Regions from separate parts of the Pseudomonas sp. MM211 genome, predicted to be linked through region 3. Evidence: riboswitches for the same ligand, from Rfam matches in the RefSeq annotation. Region 3 holds a riboswitch; each other region holds the start of a gene.
The links. A riboswitch is a leader RNA that binds a small molecule or an ion and turns the genes downstream of it on or off. The one in region 3 is predicted to bind cobalamin.

Region 1 (2,196 bases), 2.1 Mb from region 3:
GTGACGCCCGGGATTGACGCGGTTGCCAAGCACGCCGGAGAACGGCAGATCCGGCTGATAGCTGGCCAGGCCGACGGCCAGTGCGCCGAAGGTCTGGGCCATGGCGGAGCCATCGATCACGCCCAACACCGGAACGCCGAAGCGGCGCGCCAGGTCGGCGGCAGATGGCGAGCCGTCGAACAGGCCCATCACGCCTTCGATGAGAATCAGATCCGCCTCGCCAGCGGCCTCCCACAACAAGCGACGGCTCTCGTCCTCGCCGACCATCCACAAGTCCAGCTGATAGACCGGGTTGCCACTGGCGCGGGACAAGATCATCGGATCGAGGAAGTCGGGCCCGCATTTGAACACCCGCACCCGCTTGCCCTGCCGGGTGTGCAGACGCGCCAGGGCTGCAGTGACAGTGGTCTTGCCCTGCCCCGAGGCCGGCGCAGCGATCAACAATGCCGGACAGTGACGCGGCGCGCGCTCACCCGCATCAGATGCAGACGCTGTAACGATCAAAACTCAACGCCTTTCTGTGCTTTAACGCCGGACTTGAAGGCATGCTTGACGAGCGTCATCTCGGTGACGGTATCCGCGGCCTCGAGCAGCGCTGGCGGCGCGCCACGGCCGGTCGCCACGACGTGCTGCAGCTCGGGGCGCGACTCGATGTCGCGAAGCACCACGTCCACGTCCAGGTAACCGTGCTTGAGGGCGATGTTCAGCTCGTCCAGTACTACCAGGGCGATCTGCGGGTCGTTCAGCAATTGCCGGGCGACCTCCCAGGCCTGCAGGGCCTTCTCGATATCGCGCTGCCGATTCTGGGTATCCCAGGTGTAGCCCTCGCCCATCACGTGATAGCTGACTTCATCGGGAAAGCGACGGAAAAAGTGCTCCTCGCCGGTGGCCATGCCGCCCTTGATGAACTGCACCACACCGACCTTGAGACCATGCCCCAGCGCGCGGGCGACCATGCCGAAGGCCGAGCTGCTCTTGCCCTTGCCATTGCCGCTGTGCACCAGCAACAGGCCGTACTCGTCCTGAGCCTGGGCGATTTTCTCGTCCATCAGGGCTTTCTTGCGCGCCATGCGGGCGTTGTGCCGCGCGTCACGCTCTGCTGATTCTCGGCTTGGGGATGGGGTCGATTCGCTCATGGGATCTCCTCAGCGCAGTGCCAATCGGCGCACGCAGGTGAAACGCTCGGGCAGGAAAGCGGGTTCATGCCGGACGATAAAGGAATCACACAGGAGTAGGCAGGAGCTGACCGGGTCGGTCGTGCACCGGCCGCGCCCACCGCGCAACTCTGGAAAAGCGACAGGCCGGTCTCCGGGCTTGCGAGCGCCACGCCTATTTAGACGCGGCCACCAGCGCGGCCATCCGGTATCGACGATACGGTGGCGAAAAGCGTGGCTTGGCTCGTTTACCGTTGCGGGGGCAGCGTCGGCATTGCCTGCTTGCTGGAGCAGCGGCGCACCGACTTCCCAGTTTCACCCTCGGCCGAAACCGAGGACACCTGAAGCAAGCGGCGAAGGGTAAGGATTGGCCGCCTCAGCGTCAATCGAAGACTCAGGGATGACTAGCCAACTCGACCGGAAAAACCCGCTTCGCTTCGATATAGGTACGCTGCCAGTAGCTGTTGGCGAGGCTGTCCAGGCGCACGGTGCCGCCCGAGGACGGTGCATGCACGAAGCGCCCCTCACCGACGTAGATGCCAGCGTGGCTGACCTGGCGGCCGCCACTGGTGGCAAAGAACACCAGATCACCACTGCGCAGGGCATCACGGCCTACGGTCGGCGCGCGCATGCTGATCAGTTCGCGCGTCGACCGCGGCAACTGGATGCCCGCCGCATCACGGTAGACGTAACCAATCAGGCCGCTGCAATCGAAGCCGCTGGCTGGGGTATTGCCGCCGTAGCGGTAAGGCGTGCCGACAAGGCCCAATGCACGAAACAGTACATCGTCAGCGCCCCCCTGATAATTACCAGGTACAGGTGCTACGACAACGGGTTGCGGAGCAGGTACGGGCGCACGACTGGAGCATGCACTGAGCAGTGCTGTGAGCAGCAAGAGGGCGATGCGGATGGTGGCAGTCATGGACGGACGATCCCGGAGCCTGAGTGCGCCCTACTCTGCTCCGTTCACATCTGCAGTGCAAGCTTTAGCTTTATGCTGCAGTCGCTTGAAAACTATCAAGATGTTGCCCGATCAATGCAA
Region 2 (2,196 bases), 140 kb from region 3:
GCGAGCAGGAGGAAGGCGCCGGCAGAATATGCAGCTCATCGCTCGGCAGCTCGCGGGCCAGGCTGGCGCCAACGCCGAAGAACATCGGGTCACCGCTGGCCAGCACGCAAACCGGCGTGCCGCGGCGCTCCAGCACCGGCGCCAGGGAAAACGGCTTCGGCCAGTGCAGGCGCGTGGCGCGGATGCAGTGCGGCAACAGTGCCAGTTGGCGCTCGCTACCGAACACCTGCTCGGCGGCCAGCAACGCATGCCGCGCCGCCTTGCCGAGGCCTGCATAGCCGTCTTCACCAATGCCCACGACGGTCAGCCAGGGTGTCATGCGTCTTTCCTCAATTGTCAGAACTACCCGTACTCATTAGCCATGAAGGCACCAGCGTGCTTTCTGTAGGGTGGATCGGGACGCGCAGTCAACGCTCTTGTCCACCTTTGCAACGCTGGGGCGGTGGACGGATCGGGCCGCGTAGGCAAGCGTCGTTCACCCTACGTCTACGGGGCAAAAATAGCCTTTGCATTCTCATGCCAAAACGAAAGTGATCTTCGCTCTGCTTCGTATCCGACGACGCGGCTTTTCATCCGGGCGGGCAAAGCGGGCATAATAGCGCCTCTGTCGGTGTCCGTCGGCTACGTGGTACGTAGGCGCGGGCCTAAGAGGGAACACGATATAAAACGTGTTCAATATCTAGCGAGCTAGAGCCATGCAAGGCAGAAAGGGGCGAGAAAGCGGAGTTTACGACTGTAAATGAGCATTTCGAGTCGCTTTCTAACGCAGCAGGGCCGACGCGCAGCAGATATTGAGCAGGTTTTCAGCCGTGGCTGCCCCCGCAACTGTAGCAGCGAGCGCATGTGCCAATCGCCACTGGGAAACCGGGAAGGCCGGTCACGCGCCATGACCTGCGAGCCAGGAGACCTGCCGACGGATTCAGTCGCATGTGCCCACACCGGGCGGGGTGTTCCGGTGATAGAAGCTCGTCCTTCTCTGGCCTATCCTCGAACGGATGCCCATGTGACCCGACCCCGGTGATCCGTTGAAACAGGCTTTTTGCATTCCATCCCCTGCTGTTCGCCCCTCGGCCTGTCCGGGGTTGCTGCGTATCGTGCAGGCGAAGGATGGCGGCATCTGCCGGATCAAGCTGGCCTGCGGGCGCCTCGATGCCACCGGAGCCGAGCGCATAGCCCAGGCCGCACAACGCCATGCAGGCGGCGTGATCGAAGCCACCAACCGCGCCAACCTGCAGATTCGCGGCATCCACGCCGGCAGTGAAGACGCATTGATCGGCGAGCTGCTGGCCGCCGGCCTCGGCCCGCGCTCACCCGCTGCCGACGATGTGCGCAACCTGATGGTCAGCCCTGCGGCTGGCCTCGACCCGGCGGCGCTGGTCGACGTGTCGCCACTGGCCGCACGCCTGCTGACGACCCTGGAGAACACTCCGCGCCTGCACGCGCTGTCGGCCAAGTTCGCCCTGCTGCTCGATGGCGGCGAACGCCTGGCCATGCTCGAACACCCTCACGATATCTGGCTCAGCGCCCTGCCGCTGGAGGGCCACATCGGCTATGCGTTCGGTCTCGCCGGTTGCCCGCCACAAGCGCCTGGCGATGTGCCCGCGCTGGCCGTGGTGCCCGAGGCCCATGCCGATGAGCTGCTGCTGGCGCTGCTCGACCTGTTTCTTGAACTGGCCACGCCCGAGCAGACACGCATGCGCCACCTGCTGGTCAGCCACCCGGCCGCCGAGCTGCTGCAGCGCCTGAAGGAGCGCCTGGGTGACGTGCTGCTGGGCGCGGATGACTGGCGACGCAGCCCGGCGGAGTCCCAGGCCCATATCGGTATCGGCGGCCAGCGCCAGCCTGGCCGCGTGTATGTCGGCGGCGTCCCTCCATTGGGCCGCCTCGACGCCGAACAGCTGCTTGGGCTCGCCGCTCTGGCTAGGCGTCTGGGCGATGGCAGCCTGCGCATGACGCCCTGGCAGAGCGTGTTGCTGCCCAATGTTACCGAGGCCGATGCACAGGCAGCCCTCCAGGCGCTGGAGGGGCTCGGCCTGTTGGTCGACGCCGATGCGCCGCTGACACGGGTGATCGCCTGTACCGGCTCGAGCGGTTGTGCCAAAGGCCTGGCCGATACCAAGGCCGATGCCCGCCGCCTGGCCGAGATGCTGAAGACCCGCAGCCGGCTGGCGGGTATTCATCTCAGCGGCTGCAGCC
Region 3 (2,196 bases):
CCGAGGCGTTATTGCCCAACTGCGCCGGGCTGGCCAGCCGCAGGCTGGGATAATCCTCGGGCAGATGGCGAGCGACCTCGGCCAGCAGCGACAGGTGCGAATCACCGGTGCACAGCACCACCAGCTCGGCGGGGGTCTGGCCAAGGTCGGCGATGCTGTCGGCCGGCAGCGACTGGCCGGGCTGGGTGCGCAGGAGGTGCATATTCTCGCCTAAGGCATCGCCCGCAAGCGGGCTCCTACGGTTCGTGCAGGAGCCCGCTTGCGGGCGATCATGGTTATACCAGAGCCGCTTTCAGCTCAGCCGCGATGGCCGTGTGGTCGAGCTCCTGGCCGATTACGATCAGGCGGGTAACCCGCGCTTCATCGGTCTTCCAGGCACGATCGAAATGCTTGTCGAAGCGCAGGCCGACACCTTGCAGAAGCAGACGCATGGGTTTGTTCGGCACGGCGACGAAGCCCTTGATGCGCAGGATGCCGTGTTTACCCACGACGTCCTTCAGCGCGGCCAGCAGGCGGGCTTCATCGGCTTCCGGTAGTTCCACGTGGAACGAGTCGAACTCGTCGTGATCGTGGTCTTCGTCTTCATTGTCGTGGTGAGTCTTGCGACCCTCGATGTGCAGCTCTGTCTCGCTGTTCAGGCCCAGCAGCACATTGAGCGGCAGCGAACCGCCACGGGCTTCGACCACCTTGACCGCTGGCGGCAGCTCTTCGCCGACTTCGGCGCGCACCGCAGCCAGGGTCTCGGCATCGAGCAGATCGGCCTTGTTGAGGATCACCAGATCGGCGCTCGCCAGTTGGTCGGCGAACAGCTCGTGCAGGGGCGACTCGTGATCGAGGTTGGGATCGAGCTTGCGCTGGGCGTCGACCTGATCGGGGAAGGCTGCGAAGGTGCCGGCAGCCACTGCCGGGCTGTCGACCACGGTAATCACCGCATCGACGGTGCAGGCGTTGCGGATTTCCGGCCAGTTGAATGCCTGGACCAGAGGCTTGGGCAGGGCCAGGCCGCTGGTTTCGATCAGAATGTGGTCGAGGTCGCCGCGACGCTCCACCAACTCACGCATCACTGGGAAGAACTCTTCCTGCACGGTGCAGCACAGGCAACCGTTGGCCAGTTCGAAGACGCGGCCGTTGGCTTCTTCCTCGGTGCAGCCGATGGAGCATTGCTTGAGGATCTCACCGTCGATACCCAGCTCGCCGAACTCGTTGACGATCACCGCAATACGGCGGCCTTCGGCGTTTTCCAGCATGTGCCGCAGCAAGGTGGTCTTACCGGCACCGAGAAAGCCAGTGACGATGGTGACGGGAAGTTTGGCGAGCGTTTTCATGGAGGCCCCTGGCGTCTGGAGAAACGGCGAGCGGGCAATGAGATGGCAGGCGCCAGCCGGGGCTGTCGCACAAACACCACCGGATCACCCCGCCCGGTTGTCGAAAGCATTATCGAGGCAGGTCTCCTGGCTCACAGGTCATGGCGCGTAGCCGGCCTTCCCGGTTTCCCAGTGGCGGTTGGCGATGCGCTCGCTGCTTACAGTTGCGGGGGCAGCCACGGCTTGCCGTGTTCCCTCTTAGCTCCACACGAGTGGAGAACCTCGAAAGACGCAAGGCTACGCAGAGCCTGCGACACGGTCAATCACGGGGTGACCTGTAACATGTTGACGCACTTGGCGCTTCGTGGTGTTCTTGCGCGGTTGTTTCAGGTGTCTCACGCCGCCGTGCGTGAGGTGAAACGGGAAGCCGGTTCGAGTCCGGCGCTGCCCCCGCAACGGTAAGCGAATGTCAGGATCGTTTTGGCCACTGTGCGAAAGCATGGGAAGGCCGATCCTTATCACTGCCCAGTGATCGTCGTGAGCCCGGAGACCGGCCTGAATCCTTTGTTTGGCAACCCGCGGTGGGCGGGCACGCGCCGATAGCTGCCCGCTCTGCGGGCAGGCTCGCTGCGTCCCTGCTGTGCCGTTCACCTCATAGTGAAGGTTCACGACCATGTCCAGCAGCGTCATTTCGCACTCCAGCGCACCCGCACTTACCCTGTCACAGCGCATTCTGCTCGCCGTCGGCAGCTGCGTTCTTGGCGCCGTGCTGATCTTCTTCGCCGGCTTCTCCCACGTCGAAGCCTTGCATAACGCCGCCCACGATACACGGCATAGCGCCGCGTTTCCGTGCCACTGAGGACGCCACGATGATCAAGCGCATCGCCCAGAC

Region 1: it holds a riboswitch for cobalamin, as region 3 does, so the genes downstream of both, cobO (cob(I)yrinic acid a,c-diamide adenosyltransferase) here and cobW (cobalamin biosynthesis protein CobW) in region 3, are expected to answer to the same signal.
Region 2: it holds a riboswitch for cobalamin, as region 3 does, so the genes downstream of both, cobG (precorrin-3B synthase) here and cobW (cobalamin biosynthesis protein CobW) in region 3, are expected to answer to the same signal.

What each region holds. Positions count from the first base shown of each region.
Region 1 is NZ_CP081942.1:3,192,574-3,194,769, reverse strand. Features, by position in the region: gene K5Q02_RS14600 (cobyrinate a,c-diamide synthase) at 1-501, opposite strand, end outside; gene cobO (cob(I)yrinic acid a,c-diamide adenosyltransferase) at 501-1,136, opposite strand; cobalamin riboswitch at 1,283-1,514, opposite strand; gene K5Q02_RS14590 (C40 family peptidase) at 1,549-2,076, opposite strand.
Region 2 is NZ_CP081942.1:929,413-931,608, forward strand. Features, by position in the region: gene cbiE (precorrin-6y C5,15-methyltransferase (decarboxylating) subunit CbiE) at 1-319, opposite strand, end outside; cobalamin riboswitch at 592-929, shown strand; gene cobG (precorrin-3B synthase) at 1,026-2,196, shown strand, end outside.
Region 3 is NZ_CP081942.1:1,070,636-1,072,831, reverse strand. Features, by position in the region: gene cobN (cobaltochelatase subunit CobN) at 1-202, opposite strand, end outside; gene cobW (cobalamin biosynthesis protein CobW) at 276-1,325, opposite strand; cobalamin riboswitch at 1,425-1,604, opposite strand; cobalamin riboswitch at 1,676-1,877, shown strand; gene K5Q02_RS04770 (CbtB domain-containing protein) at 1,978-2,163, shown strand; gene K5Q02_RS04765 (CbtA family protein) at 2,174-2,196, shown strand, end outside.